Regions from separate parts of the Lelliottia sp. EB106-05-01-XG201 genome, predicted to be linked through region 2. Evidence: predicted binding sites of a transcription regulator. Region 2 holds the regulator's gene; the other holds the start of a gene.

Region 1 (7,901 bases), 1.5 Mb from region 2:
TGCGCATGCGGAGCAGGTGCTTCATACCCTGATCGAAGGCGCAATTGGCGGGCGCTGGTCTGCCCCGTACAAGATTCCGGTATTTATCGATATGTTCCGGCAGATGCTGCTGGAAGTGATGACAGAGCAGAGCAAATAAGGAGCCATGACCATGAATCATATTGAGCTTATTGTGAATGGCATTCGCGTTTGTCGTGATGTCGAAGACAACCAGCGCCTGATCGATTTTCTGCGTGACGACCTGCAGCTGACGGGCACCAAAGAAGGGTGCTCCGTCGGGGAGTGCGGCGCCTGTACGATTGTTGTCGATGGCAAATCGGCGTGCTCATGCCTGCTGCTGGCCGCCCAGTGCGACGGGGCAGAGATTGAGACCGTCGAAGGGCTGTATCGCGATCCGGTCGGCAAGCGCCTGCAAAATGCCTTTGTCCGCCACGGCGGCGTGCAGTGCGGCTTTTGCACGCCGGGCGTGCTGATGAGCACCAAAGCGCTGCTGGACGTGAACCCCACTCCTGACGATGACGAGCTGAAAGAGGCGCTGGAGGGCAACCTCTGCCGCTGCACCGGATATCAGCCGATCATCACCTCCATTAAAGCCGTCCTGAAAGGGTAAGTCGAACCGACACCGCCGCGCAGGCGGCGGTGTAAACGGAGGAGAAGAAGGGTGAGTACCAGGCAAACAAAAGAGTGCGTCATGCTGGCGGCGGGTCTCTCCAGCCGGATGGGAAAGTGGAAACTGATGATGCCCTGGGGCGACGGGACAATCCTTGATAGCGCGCTTGCCAGCGCGTTATCGTTTTGCGATCGCGTGATACTGGTGGCCGGACATCGCGGCAATGAGCTGGCGCTGTACTACCAGGATCATCCGCGCATCGACGTTATCCAGAACCCTGACTACGAGGCGGGGATGTTCTCCTCCGTTCAGTGCGGGGTGGCTGCGGTGACCTCTGCACGCTTTTTCCTCGCGCTAGGCGATATGCCGGAAGTCACTCCCGACGTTTATCGCACCCTGTGGTCTGGGGGAGATCGGGACGTCTGTTTGATCCCCGGACACAACCGAGGCAAAGGGCATCCCATTTTGTTGCCCCAGCGAGCCATAGCGCTGATCGCACACGCGCCGGAAGGTACCACGCTAAAAGACGTAATCAATCAGATCGAAACGCACGTGGTGAGTGTGGGAGAGCAGGGCATTCACTGGGATGTCGATACGCCAGCGCAGTATTCGCAGGTCGCGCAATGGAGTGGTCGAGCCTGCACGATGACTTCAAAGTAATCTTTTTCTGCATCGCCCCGGTGGCCTGCCTGCCGGGGCGTTTTTTTTGGCTCGTTAAAAGAGTAACCCGAAGCTGAAGCGGCTGCTCAGCCCCAGGTCGATGGCCTGCTGAACGGCGGGAACCGCCAGCAGCGCCAGAATGATCGCCGCAACAAAAAGTCGCGTTGCCATCACTTCTCTTCCTGCTGCAGGAGCTGCTGCTCTTTTTGCACTTTGCGCAGCAGGAGCCACATCCGCACGGTTCTCACCGCCATATTACGCGCCGCCGAGCTGGGCGGGAGCGGGTCTGGCACCAGTGCGTCGTGGGAGACGCGGAAAGGCACACTCCCGTTTAGCGTCAGGTTGGCGACAATCGCCGTCAGCGTCCCGATGGTGATCCCGCTGTGCAGGAACAGCTGAACCATCGGCGGGAACTGGCTAAACAGATTGGGCACCAGCACCGGCATCATGCCGAGGCCCAGGGTCAACGCCACCACCATCCCGTTGTTGTTATTGCGGTAGTTCACCTGCCCCAGCGTGCGAATGCCGGACACGGCCACCATCCCGAACATCACAATCCCCGCGCCGCCGAGAACTGGTTTCGGGATCAGCACCACCAGCGCCGCCATTTTGGAGAAAATGCCCATCAGCACCAGAATCATTCCCGAGACGGAAACCACATAGCGGCTGCGAACGCCCGTCAGGCCGATCAGCCCGACGTTCTGCGCAAAGGCGGCGTAGGGGAACAGATTGAAGAAGCCGCAGAAGGTGGTCGCCAGCCCGCAGGTGTTAAGGCCATTGCGCAGCATCACCGCATCCACTTTTTTGCCCACGATATCGCCCGTCGCCATCATCGACGACATGGTTTCCACCATCACGACCACCATCACCATCGACAGCAGCGCGACGGGGATAATGTGAAACTCAGGCTTCGCGAAGGGCATCACCGTCGGCAGGTGGATCCACGGGGTGGTATGGACGAGGCTGAAATTGAGCGGCTTGAAGAAACTCCAGAGCACAGTACCGATTACCAGCCCGATCAGCACGGAGGTGTTTTTAATCACCCCTGAGGCGAAGGTGTAAATGTTGAGGATAATCACCAGGGTGATGGCCCCCATCAGCAGGCAGAACAGATTGCCGAATCCGGGCATTTCGCTTGAGCCGCCGCCAATCCAGCCTCCCGCCACGGGCATAATTGACAGGCCGATCAGCGTGACGATCCCGCCCATCACCACTTTCGGGAAGAAGCGGACCAGGCGGCTAATCCAGGGCGCGCAGCAGAGAATGAAAATCCCGGAGACAATCACCGCGCCGGAAATCCCGCCGATGCCGTACTGCTTGCCGATCAGCACCATCGGGATCAGTGCGGCAAACGTACACCCCTGAATCAGCGGCAGTTTACAGCCCAGCCACTGGGTCGCGCCCATGGACTGAATGATGGTGGCGATGCCGCAGACAAACAGATCGGCACTGATCAGTAGAATAATATGTTCGGGGGGAAGCCCCACCGCGCTGCCCACCACGAGCGGCACCGCCACCGCACCGGCGTACATCACCAGCACGTGCTGCAAACCGTAGAGGATCATTTGGGTTATGGGCAGAATTTCGTCAACCGGAGCGGTTGATCCTGTGGCTCGTGGAGCCGGAATGGCCATGTCTTTCATAAAAAGGTTGTCTCCTGTACGACCCCAGCACACCAATTGGGTTGAAAGCTGAAGTTACGATTCGAAGGCCTTAGCCTCCCTGCGCTGATGAGATCACCAGCATGTTGCGCACACGGAGAGTGTTATGCGTAAGCTGTGCCAGAAATGAATGCGCAAACCCGTGATGAATATATTCTGTGAATTAAATCACGCGTCGTTGGAAATAATGAAATGCCCTGAAATAAGTTTGCGAGGCGAATTCCAATACATACTCTCTGGCGATATCACATTGAGAAGAATTATCTCTCATAATGGTATGGTCATCGCAGATAGCGTCCATATTTTCAAAAGGTTAACGTTTTAAATATTCGGGTTGTCGAGCGAGTTTTTGATATGGCTCGCAAAATGGCGTTTCGAAAAATCCCTCAACCAAACATCGCCTGATAATTGCATAGCGTCCCTGAGTCATTTCAGAATAATAAAGGGAAGCAAATGAATAAATTTATTGTCGCGGATGCGGCGAATTGTATTGGCTGCCATGCCTGCGAAGTCGCCTGCGTTCTCTCCCATCACCAGGATAGCTGGCCGCAGCAGCGAAGTGATTTTCTTCCACGCATTCATGTCATTTTTAAGCGCGGTGCCAGCAGCGCCACCACCTGCCATCACTGCAATGACGCGCCCTGCGTCGCCGTTTGCCCTACCCAGGCGCTGTTGTTCGCCAACGACAGCGTGCAGTTCCGCCAGGAGGCGTGCATCGGCTGTAAAAACTGCGTCATCGCCTGTCCGTTTGGGGCCATTGAGATGGTGGCGAACGACGAGTCATCGCCGCTGCTGGCGCAAAAATGCGATCTGTGCAGTGAAAATGCCTCCGGGCAACAGGCCTGCGTGGCGAACTGCCCGACGCAGGCGCTGCGCCTGGTAGACGAAAAGGCGCTTAACCAGCTCAGGCGCGATCGGCAAATCCGCTCGGCGCTGGGGCAACAGCAGGAGCCGCATCACGGCATCCGACGCCAGGAGATGTTGAACAAACCGCCGCGCATCGGGGCGAAAAAGGTCGATGCCGAACAGCGCAAACAGCATTTCGACGAGATTTACCGCCCGCTTGCAGAGTGCGATGCCGGATATGAAAGCGAGCGCTGCCTGAGCTGCGCGCAAAAAGCCTGGTGCAACTGGACCTGTCCGCTGCATAACGCGATTCCGGATTTCATCCGCCTGGTGAATGAGGGCAAAATTATTGAGGCCGCCGAGCTGTGTCATCAGAGCAGCTCGCTGCCGGAAATCTGTGGCCGGGTATGTCCGCAGGATCGGCTCTGCGAAGGGGCCTGCACGCTGAAAAACGAAGGTGGATCGGTGGCGATTGGCAATCTTGAGCGCTATATCACCGACACCGCCCTGGCGATGGGCTGGCGACCACAAATCGGCGAAGTGGTGCCGCGCAAAGAGCGGGTGGCGGTGATCGGGGCCGGGCCTGCGGGGCTGGGCTGTGCCGATATTCTGGCGCGCGCGGGCGTGCAGGTGGATGTGTTTGATCGTCACCCGGAAATTGGCGGGCTGCTGACCTTTGGCATTCCGCCTTTCAAACTCGATAAACATATTCTTGCGGTGCGGCGCGAAATTTTCAGTGAAATGGGGATTCGTTTTCACCTTAATCAGGAGGTGGGCCGCGATATCGCTTTCAATGAGCTGGTGGACAACTATGACGCCGTGTTCCTCGGCGTGGGCACCTACGGCCTGATGGCCGCTGGGCTGGAGGGGGAAACGCTGCCGGGCGTCATTCAGGCGTTGCCTTTCCTGATCGCCAGTACCCGCGAAGTGATGGGCCTCGAAGAGGTGGCGGAATACCCGCTGACCGAAATCAAGGGCAAACGCGTGGTGGTGCTCGGCGGCGGTGATACGGCAATGGACTGCCTGCGTACTGCCATCCGCCGGGGGGCGGCCAGCGTCACCTGCGCCTATCGCCGCGATGAGCAAAGTATGCCCGGCTCGAAGAAAGAGGTCGGTAACGCACGCGAAGAGGGCGTGGAGTTTCAGTTTAACGTGCAGCCGCGCGTTATCCAGTCCAACCGCAAAGGCCAGGTGAGCGCCATTGGGCTGATCCGCACAGAAATGGGCGAGCCCGGCCCGGATGGACGCCGCCGTCCGCAGCCGGTGGCCGGGTCGGAATTTGAACTGTCTGCCGACGTGCTGATCATGGCCTTTGGTTTCCAGGCGCACGATATGCCGTGGCTGCGCGGGAACGGGATCGCGCTCGACCGCTGGGGGCAAATTTGCACCGGCGGGAAAGATCGCGGCACGACGCAAACCAGCAACGACAAGGTTTTTGCGGGCGGAGACGCCGTTCACGGCGCGGATCTGGTGGTCACGGCGATGGTGGCCGGACGTCAGGCGGCGCAGGAGATGCTGACGCTGTTTAAGCGTAAGGAGGAAGCATGACGCGTTTTATTTTTGCCAGCCCGGAAGCCTGCATTGGCTGTCGGACCTGCGAACTGGCCTGCGCGCTGGAGCACGGCGCGCCGGGCGGTAAACTTCAGCCGCGACTTACCGTGCTGCGCCTGGATACCCTGAGCGTTCCGGTGATGTGTCATCAGTGCGAGAACGCACCCTGCGTGGCGGTTTGCCCGAGCGGAGCGTTATCGATGGGGAGAGAGCGGGTTGAAGCCGATGCCGGAAAATGTATCGGCTGTCAGCGCTGTGCGGTGGTTTGTCCGTTTGGCGCGATCACCATTGAGATTAAGGCTGGGGAATTACCGGCGATGGTGAAATGCAGTCTGTGTGCTGGCAGGGAGCGCGGCCCGGCCTGTGTCGAAGCCTGTCCGACGGCGGCGCTGAGTCTCATGACTGAACAGCAGCTGGTGGCGCTGCGACAAAAGCGCCAGGCCGATACCGTCAGTTGGTGAAGGCTGGCGCGAAAAAATCCCCCCGCTGCGTATCGCCGGGGGGATTTTTTTATCAGGACAGGTTATCCATCCGCGCCCAGAGTTTCTTCGCCACCCTTCGTGCTTCGGCGAAGATCGGTTCGCAGTCGAAGGTAAACTGCCGATTTTCATAGATCATCACGCCGTTGACCATCACACCACTCACGCTGGCAGACCCCATGCCGAAGGCGATATGCCCGGCGATGTTTTCGGCAATAAGCGGCGTCGGAGGCTGATAGTCACACACCGTCAGATCCGCTTTGAAGCCCGCTTCAAGGCGGCCAAAGCGAGCGTTGAAGTTGCGGTTCAGCAGCTCGTTGCCGTTGCTCAATGCGCGGGCAAAGCTGTCCGGCCACAGCGGCCCGCCCGCGTCGCGGTGTTTGAAGAAGGCAAACTTCATCTCCTCAAACATATCGGAGCCAATGCCGTCGGTCCCTAACGCCAGATTGCGTATTTCGAGTAAATGTTGGTTATACCCGACGTGGTTGTTCATATTGGAGCGGGCGTTGTGCACCAGAAAACCGTCGCTGGCATTCAGCAGCGCAATATCCGTTTCGGAAAGATAGAGGCCGTGGGCGACCAGCGTTTTGCTGTCGAGCAGGTCGAATTCGGCGAGGCGCACCAGCAGATCTTTCCCGTAGCGGTGATGGCTGTGCGAAACGTCATACCCGTCTTCGGCGGCGTGAATATGCAGGCCGCGCCCGGTGATTTTGAGCGCTTCTTTCAGCATTCCCAGCCCTTCATCGGGGACGGTAAAGGGCGCGTGAGCCCCAATGTGCGCCTCAACCAGATACGGCTGCTCGCCTTTTTTTCGAGCCGCGTCGATCTCCCCGGCGAAGCGAATGTTCTCTTCGACACCGGCTACCAGCTCTTTGGTGCCGCCGTTACGATCGGTAGTTTCGAAACAGGTCATACCGCGCAGGCCGACTTTCAGGAAGGCGTTACGCAACTGGCTGAGTGAACCGCCGATGTAATCAGGCGAGGCGTGGTGATCAATCACCGCGGTACAACCGCTGCGCACCGCCTCCAGCGCGCAAATCAGCCCGCTGTAGTAGAGCGACTCTTCGTCCAGCGCGCGATCGAGACGCCACCACAGGTTTTTCAGCGTTGAGATAAAATCCGGGCAGGGAGGGATCGTCGCCTGAATGCCGCGCGACAGACCCGAGTAGAAGTGATTATGCGCGCAAACCATCCCCGGCATGACGATTCGCCCGTTCATCTCTTTGCTTTTCGCCTGCGGATAGCGCGCGGCGAGCGACGGACCGACCTCCAGAATGACGTCGTTTTCAATGGCGATGTCGACGTTTTCCCACACTTTCGCCGGATGCAGCTGCACGCCCGTCGCATTTTTCAGAATGATAATACTCATACTTCAACGCCTCCCAGCAGATAGCTGTGGTGCTGATGGACATGGCTGATGATGCGACAGAGCGCGCTCAGCTCCGGTGGAACCTCGGTGAACTGGCTGTCCTGGCCGATCGCGAGCTGCCAGGTTTGGTCGTTCTGCCGGACGTGTACGCTGTGGTTGTCGACGAAGAAACCGGGGTTGCTGCTGTGCAGAAAATCCTGCATCAGGCTGAACACCGTAACTTTGTCTTTGTACGGTTTTCCCTGCCACGGACAGAACTGCGCGCAGTTCCCGCATTCGTTGCAGTACGCATCGAGATGCAGCGTCTGATAGCGGTTCTGGAAGCCCGGTACGGCGATGGAGACGTTGGCGCGGTTCGGGCAGACGTCGACGCACTTACTGCAGATATAGTTGCATTCGAGACAACGGCTGGCCTCCTGGGCAACAAACGCATCGCTGTCGTCTTTGCTGATTTCAGCGATGGCAATCGCCCCTTTGCGCTGATAAACCTGCGCCGGATCGACGTTGTTCCAGTGTTTGTTGGCGTGAGAACTGGCGATATTTTCCCGCGCCAGGATCACGTCCGTCGCCCGCCGGGCATTGCCGATGGCGGCGACGATGGAAGACGGACCACGCTGGACATCGCCAATCAGGAACACGCCCGGTTTGCGGGTCTCCCCGTCGGCATTGACCTCTGGCCAACCCTGTGCGTCCAGCGGAATACCCATCGCGGCCAGCGCGTCGGT
Region 2 (7,901 bases):
GGCTGTTTGCGACCGGATGTGAGAACCAGCAGCAGACCAAGAGCCGCAATAATCGCCCCCATCACCGGGACAAAGCTGTATCCCAGCCCGCCCGAAATCACCGCCCCACCCGCTGCCGCGCCGAGCGCATTACCGAGATTAAACGCGCCGATATTCACGGACGACGACAGACCCGGCGCTTCGTGTGCCACACGCATCACGCGCATCTGCAACGGCGGAACCACCGCAAAGGTCGCCGCGCCCCACACCACCATCGCAATGGCCGCCCCGAATTCGTTACGCGCCAGCCAGGGAATGGCGAGCATAATCACAATCAGCAGGGTTAAGAAGCCTTTCAGCGTACCGGTAACCGAGCGATCCGCCAGCTTGCCGCCGAGATAGTTCCCGAGTGAGAAGCCAACGCCGATCAGGACCAGCATCGCCGTCACAAACAGCGGCGTCGCGTGGGTAATGTCATGCAGCACGGGAGAGATATAGGTGTAGAGCGTGAACATCGCGCCTGCGCCGAGCACCGTCGTTAACAGGGCAGACAGCACCTGCGGGCGCACCAGCACCGACAGCTCTTTGCGCACGTCCGGGCGCTCGCCCGCCTCGCCTTTCGGCAGGGAGAAGAACAGCGCGATCATCGCCACCACGCCCAGCCCGGCGGTCGCCAGGAACGACATTCGCCAGCCAATCACTTCCCCGAGCCAGGTCGCCGCCGGAACGCCGCCAATGTTGGCGATGGTCAGGCCCATAAACATCGTCGCCACCGCGCTCGCCTGTTTATGTTTTGGCACCACGCTCGCGGCCACCACTGAGCCTAAGCCAAAGAACGCGCCATGGTTCAGGCTGGTCAGAATGCGCGACAGCAGCAGCGTCGTGTAATCCGGCGCAATCGCCGACAGCACGTTGCCGAGGGTAAAAATCGCCATCAGGAAGATCAGCGCATTGCGGCGGGCGCGATGGGAGAGCAATAGCGTCATGAGCGGCGCACCGATCATCACACCAATTGCATAGGCGCTGATGAGCATCCCCGCCGCTGGAATGGAGACGTCCACGCCTTTAGCAATGACGGGCAGCAGCCCCATCGGGGAAAACTCGGTGGTGCCGATGCCAAAAGCGCCAATCGCCAGGGCCAGCAGGGGAAAATTGATTTTCATTGTTAACTCCGGATGCCGTGTCGTCGTCATCGCGCGACACGGGACTAAGATGGCAAAAGCATGACATCAATCACAAAAAATGAGAAGTTAACAAATTAGCAAAAGATTTTTGCAGGATGGGTAACAATCAGGGAGAGGAGACGAGGGAGAGAACTCTCCCTCGCTTAAATCAGTGCAGGGCTGCGGTCAGACCTGCTGCAACAATCAAAGCCAGCACAATAACGGTCGTGGTCAGCGAAAACTTCAGATCGGTACTCATCAATTTTTCTCCTTTTAATCACCTTACGAAAAGTGAGCTTGCTCATTTTTACACAGTTTACCCCAAAAATCTTCCTGGATTTAGACTGATAACCGTTTTTGCTCTTCCCCTTTTCATCAAGATAAGACAAAATTCCACGCTAAATTTATAAGCGTACCGGCCACTGACCCCCTCCTGACGTTCTGAGTCGTTTTCCCGGCGTATCGCAATTCACATTGCGAGATAAGGGTGAGAGAAGGCAAACGTTTACCTTTAAGTATTTCAGGAGTTTAAGATATGGTCTGGAGTGACATGTAATGGCAACAATTAAAGATGTGGCGAAACGCGCAAACGTTTCCACTACAACCGTATCACATGTAATTAACAAAACGCGTTTTGTTGCGGAAGAGACGCGCAACGCCGTATGGGCTGCCATCAAAGAGCTGCACTACTCCCCGAGTGCCGTGGCGCGCAGCCTGAAAGTGAACCACACCAAATCGATCGGCCTGCTGGCGACCAGCAGCGAAGCCGCCTATTTCGCGGAGATCATCGAAGCCGTTGAGAAAAACTGCTTCCAGAAGGGCTACACCCTGATCCTTGGCAACGCCTGGAACAGCCAGGAAAAGCAGCGCGCTTACCTGTCGATGATGGCGCAAAAGCGCGTCGATGGCCTGCTGGTGATGTGTTCTGAATACCCGGAATCCGTGCTCTCCATGCTGGAAGAGTACCGTCACATCCCGATGGTGGTGATGGACTGGGGCGATACCCGCGCCGATTTCACCGACTCCGTGAACGACAACGCCTTCGAAGGCGGCTACATGGCGGGCCGTTACCTGATTGAACGCGGCCACCGCGAAATCGGCGTGATCCCGGGTCCGCTGGAGCGCAACACCGGCGCAGGCCGTCTGGCTGGTTTCATGAAAGCGATGGAAGAAGCGCTGATCACGGTGCCGGAAAACTGGATCGTGCAGGGCGACTTCGAGCCGGAGTCCGGCTATCGCGCGATGCAGCAGATTGTCTCCCAGTCACATCGCCCGACCGCGGTCTTTATCGGCGGCGATATTATGGCGATGGGCGCGCTTTGCGCAGCCGACGAACTCGGTTTGCGCGTCCCGCAGGACATTTCTGTGATCGGGTACGATAACGTGCGCAACGCCCGCTACTTCACCCCGGCGCTGACGACCATTCACCAGCCGAAAGACTCGCTGGGTGAAACGGCCTTCAACATGCTGATGGACCGCATCGTCAGCAAACGCGAAGAGTCGCAGTCGATTGAAGTCCACCCGCGCCTGATTGAGCGCCGCTCCGTCGCCGACGGTCCGTTCCGCGACTACCGCCGTTAATCACCTCTGAGGGGCCGGTTATTCCGGCTCCTTCAGCCACTCTCTGTTCAGCGTTTCGCTATCCCCCAGATACTCCAGCAGCCACGCCAGGGCCGGTGACATATCGTTTTGCTGCCAGGTCAGGCAACAGGCCGCATCCGGGAACGGGTTTTCCAGCGTTAAGGCCACCCACTCACCGCGATCGATACGCGGACGCGCGAAATGCACCGGCACCATCCCGACGCACAGCCCTGCGGAAAGACAGGTCGCCGAGGTTTCCCAGTCAGGGGCCACCACCCGCCGCTGGTTATCCAGCAGCCAGGTGATGCGTTTTGGCAGCGATCGGGACGTATCTTCCAGCACCAGCGACGGCCAGTTGCGCAACGTGTCATCGCTCAACGGGCCTTCAATAGCGGCGAGGGGATGATCGCGCGCCACGACGCAGGTCCAGCTCAGGGCTCCCATATCGCGAAAGGCATAACGTCCGCCCACCGGGATCGCCTGCGTGGCACCGATCGCCATCTCCACCCTGCCGTCAGAGAGCGCATCCCACACGCCGTTGAACACCTCCTGGGACACGCGCAGCTCCACGTCCGAGAAGTGGCGGTAAAAATCGACCACCATCTGGCGGGTGCGTTCCGGTTTGACGATGTTATCCACCGCAATGGCGAGATGGCCGCGCCAGCCGTTGGCAATCTGCTGACACTGCTCGCGGGTGATCATCATTTTTTTGATAACAGATCGCCCTTCTTTCAAAAACCAGACGCCCGCAGGCGTCAGGACGACGTCGCGGTGGCGGCGCTCAAACAGCGGAACCGCCAGCCACTCTTCAAGCTGACGCACGGTATAGCTTACCGCAGACGGAACGCGGTGCAGTTCCTGGGCCGCGCCGCTAAAGCTGCCGTTGCGCGCAACCGCATCAACCACTTCTAAGGAATATTCAGACCACATTTTTTGCCTGCAAAATTTTTGAATGCAACCACCAAATATTAGCGTTTCACAAGGCAGTTTGCACTCCCTACACTCTGCGCCAGTGAATACCCGCCCTCTTTAGGAAATAAAAACAATGCAACCCAACAAAGGATTCCTGGTCTGGCTCGGCGGCTTAAGCGTGCTGGGCTTCCTGGCCACCGACATGTACCTGCCCGCGTTTGCCGCGATGCAGGCGGATTTACAGACCCCAGCCGCCGCCATCAGCGCCAGCCTGAGCCTGTTCCTCGCCGGTTTTGCCTTCGCGCAGCTGCTGTGGGGGCCGCTCTCCGACCGCTACGGTCGTAAACCGATTTTACTCTTAGGTCTGGCGATTTTTGCCGTCGGCTGTCTGGGCATGCTCTGGGTGCGCGATGCGACCTGGCTTCTGGTACTGCGTTTTATCCAGGCATTCGGCGTGTGTGCCGCGGCGGTGACCTGGCAGGCGCTGGTCACGGACTACTATCCCGCTTCACGCGTGAACCGCATTTTTGCCACCATCATGCCGCTGGTCGGTCTTTCTCCGGCCCTGGCCCCGCTGCTCGGCAGCTGGATCCTGGTGCATTTTGACTGGCAGGCAATCTTCGCCACCCTGTTTATCATCACCCTGGTGCTGATGTTACCGGCCTTCGCGCTGAAACCGGCGCCAGCCAAACCGGCTGAAACGACGGATAATCGCGTCACCTTCCTCTCCCTGCTGCGCTCCCGCGCCTATCGCGGCAACGTGCTGGTCTACGCCGCCTGTTCCGCCAGCTTCTTTGCGTGGCTGACCGGTTCGCCGTTTATTCTGCACGATATGGGCTACAGCCCGGCGGTGATTGGTCTGAGCTATGTCCCGCAAACCATCGCCTTCCTGGTCGGCGGTTATGGCTGCCGCGCGGCGCTGCAAAAATGGCAGGGACAGCAGATGCTGCCGTGGCTGCTGGTGCTCTTCGCGGTGAGTGTGATTGGGACCTGGGCCGTTGGCTTTATTCCAGACGTCGGGCTGACGGAGATTCTGATCCCGTTCTGTGTGATGGCCGTGGCGAACGGTGCGATCTATCCTATCGTGGTGGCGCAGGCGCTGCGTCCGTTCCCGCATGCGACGGGGCGTGCAGCGGCGCTGCAAAACACGCTGCAGCTGGGTCTGTGCTTCCTGGCAAGCCTGATTGTTTCGGCGCTCATCGCCACCCCGCTGATGACCACCACCAGCGTGATGCTGGCGACCGTGGTTCTCGCCGCGCTGGGCTATCGCATGCAGGCCTCAGCGAAAGATCGGGTAAGCGAAACGGCACAAGCATAATCGCGCCAGCAATTATGTGACATTTTAGTGATTAGGCTGCTAATAACTTTCGGTTGAATCACCGTTTTTTGCAGCCTATACTAAATTTGCTTCACACAAATACGATAAATATTATGTGTTAACGGGAGCCGGAGTGCTCCCGTTTTACCATGGAAGGCCTTTCGGTAAGGGTTATCTCCCTTCCTCTGTTCTACGTCGGATATTAGCCTCGCGGAAAAACCGTGGGATTTCTCACAAACCATAAAAAACGGCTACGCTGTTTGAAGGTTCTGATCACAGCAGGTGATGGAGAAGCTATGAGTTCATCGTGTATAGAAGAAGTCAATGTCCGGGACAATGACTGGTTTCGGATCGTCAATGAATTACTGAGTCGGGCGGGCGTCGCGATTAACGGGTCTGCCCCATCCGATATTCAGGTAAAACACCCCGATTTTTTCAAACGCGTTCTGCAGGAAGGTTCGCTCGGTCTGGGCGAGAGCTACATGGACGGCTGGTGGGATTGCGAGCGGCTGGATATGTTTTTCCATAACGTTCTGCGCGCCGGGCTGGAAAACCAGCTCCCTCACCGCCTGAAAGACACCCTACGTATCGCCTCTGCGCGATTGCTCAATCTGCAAAGTAAAAAGCGGGCGTGGATTGTCGGGAAAGAGCATTACGATCTCGGAAACGATCTTTTCAGCCGCATGCTTGACCCGTTCATGCAATATTCCTGCGCCTACTGGAAAGACGCCACCACCCTTGAAGATGCACAGCAGGCCAAGCTGCGTTTAATCTGCGAAAAACTGCAGCTTCAGCCCGGCATGCGGGTTTTGGATATCGGCTGCGGCTGGGGCGGACTGGCTTATTACATGGCGAAAAATTACGGCGTGAGCGTTGTCGGCGTGACCATTTCCGCCGAGCAGCAGAAGCTGGCGCAGGAGCGCTGTGCGGGTCTGGATGTGACTATTCTGCTGCAGGACTATCGCGATCTCGACGACCAGTTTGACCGTATCGTCTCCGTGGGGATGTTCGAGCACGTCGGTCCGAAGAATTACAGCACCTATTTCACGGTTGCCGACCGCAACCTGAAACCGGAAGGCCTTTTCTTGCTGCACACCATCGGTTCCAAAAAGACGGATCATTCCGTTGACCCGTGGATCAACAAATACATCTTCCCGAACGGCTGCCTGCCCTCAGTTCGCCAGATTGCCGATGCCAGCGAGTCGCATTTTATTGTCGAAGACTGGCACAACTTTGGCGCGGACTACGACACGACCCTGATGGCCTGGCATTCTCGTTTTATCGCCTCATGGCCGGAAATTGCTGATAACTATTCGGAACGCTTCAAACGGATGTTCAGCTATTACCTGAATGCCTGTGCAGGGGCGTTTCGCGCGCGGGATATTCAGCTCTGGCAGGTGGTGTTTAGCCGCGGTGTGGAACACGGATTGCGCGTGGCGCGGTGAGGTTATGGCTTTTGTAGGCCGGGTAAGCGCAGCGTCACCCGGCAACAAACGTGCTCATCTTCAATGAATAAACCCCGACTATCCGGGGTTTATTTTATTCGTCTTCCGACGTCAATTGACTCGCTAATTCTTTCGCCGCCAGCACGCGCTCAACGGTATCCACAACCGCCTGGGTCTGCGGATCAATTTCGATATTAATGCGATGGCCGAGTTTTTTCGTGCCCAGCGTCGTACGCTGCAAGGTTTCCGGAATTAAATGCACGCAGAAACGCGTCGGCGTGACTTCACCTACCGTCAAACTAATCCCATCCACGCCAATAAATCCTTTGTACAGGATGTATTTCATTAATGAGGAGTCCTGGACCTTAAACCAGATCTGGCGATTATTTTCCGAGGTCAGAATTTTGGATACTTCAGCGGTGGTGATAATATGGCCCGACATTAAATGCCCGCCGATTTCATCGCTGAATTTCGCCGCGCGCTCAACGTTGACCATATCGCCCACCACCAGCTCGCCGAGATTGGTAATACGCAGCGTCTCTTTCATCAGATCAAAGCTAATGCGATTCCCGTTAATCTCTGTCACCGTCAGACAACAGCCATTGTGGGCCACCGATGCGCCGGTCTCCAGACCGTCGAGCATATATTCCGGCAGCTCCACTACATGGGTACGGAAATTGGGTTTTTCATCAATGGACACCAGTTTTGCGGTGCCCTGCACAATACCAGTAAACATGCTTACCACTCCTGTTTTATCCCAACGGTGGTGACACCGTTTTAATCGCATCACAATAACAGTTGGAAAAAGAGGTTGCCAGCGGAGCGCATTTTCTGGCGATTTTTTCACTAGATAAATAGAGAATCCCCGCTACAATAGCTGGCATTCCCCCTGCATCTTCTTCTTACTGCCAGTTTTGGCGGGTTTTTTAGTCTCTCAAATAACAACAATACAAAAGGTGTTCACGTGCAGAAGTACATGAATGAAGCGCGTCAGTTATTAGCACTGGCAATACCGGTGATCATCGCGCAGGTCGCTCAAACCGCAATGGGATTTGTGGATACGGTCATGGCGGGCGGATACAGCGCCACCGATATGGCCGCCGTTGCGATCGGTACCTCTATCTGGTTCCCGGCCATTCTTTTCGGCCACGGGCTGCTGCTGGCCTTAACCCCGGTTATCGCCCAGCTTAACGGCTCAGGCCGACGCGATCGTATCGCCCACCAGGTGCGCCAGGGCTTCTGGCTCGCCGGTTCGGTCTCTGTTCTTATCATGATTGTGCTGTGGAATGCGGGCCATATTATTCGCTCCATGCACAATATCGACCCCGTGCTGGCCGACAAAGCCGTCGGCTATCTGCGGGCGCTGCTGTGGGGCGCGCCGGGCTATCTGTTCTTCCAGGTGGCGCGTAACCAGTGCGAAGGGTTAGCCAAAACCAAACCTGGCATGGTGTTCGGCTTTATTGGTCTGCTGGTCAACATTCCGGTGAACTACGTCTTTATTTA

The links. Region 2 encodes PurR, which represses purine synthesis genes. Its sites were predicted from a motif close to CANGCAAACGTTTGCNTG; they were not measured.
Region 1: the regulator PurR is predicted to act here: its motif matches at 3,129-3,146, upstream of AC3WS9_RS05480 (nucleobase:cation symporter-2 family protein).

What each region holds. Positions count from the first base shown of each region.
Region 1 covers NZ_JBYTDV010000001.1:1,171,600-1,179,500, forward strand. Annotated here, with positions in the region: gene AC3WS9_RS05465 (molybdopterin cofactor-binding domain-containing protein) at 1-139, shown strand, start outside; gene AC3WS9_RS05470 ((2Fe-2S)-binding protein) at 152-610, shown strand; gene AC3WS9_RS05475 (NTP transferase domain-containing protein) at 692-1,270, shown strand; gene AC3WS9_RS05480 (nucleobase:cation symporter-2 family protein) at 1,441-2,913, opposite strand; gene ygfT (formate-dependent uric acid utilization protein YgfT) at 3,385-5,325, shown strand; gene AC3WS9_RS05490 (4Fe-4S dicluster domain-containing protein) at 5,322-5,789, shown strand; gene ssnA (putative aminohydrolase SsnA) at 5,842-7,176, opposite strand; gene ygfK (putative selenate reductase subunit YgfK) at 7,173-7,901, opposite strand, start outside.
Region 2 covers NZ_JBYTDV010000001.1:2,642,337-2,650,237, forward strand. Annotated here, with positions in the region: gene AC3WS9_RS12445 (MFS transporter) at 1-1,142, opposite strand, end outside; gene cydH (cytochrome bd-I oxidase subunit CydH) at 1,312-1,401, opposite strand; gene purR (HTH-type transcriptional repressor PurR) at 1,698-2,723, shown strand; gene punR (DNA-binding transcriptional activator PunR) at 2,742-3,653, opposite strand; gene punC (purine nucleoside transporter PunC) at 3,769-4,953, shown strand; gene cfa (cyclopropane fatty acyl phospholipid synthase) at 5,250-6,398, shown strand; gene AC3WS9_RS12475 (riboflavin synthase subunit alpha) at 6,493-7,134, opposite strand; gene mdtK (MdtK family multidrug efflux MATE transporter) at 7,363-7,901, shown strand, end outside.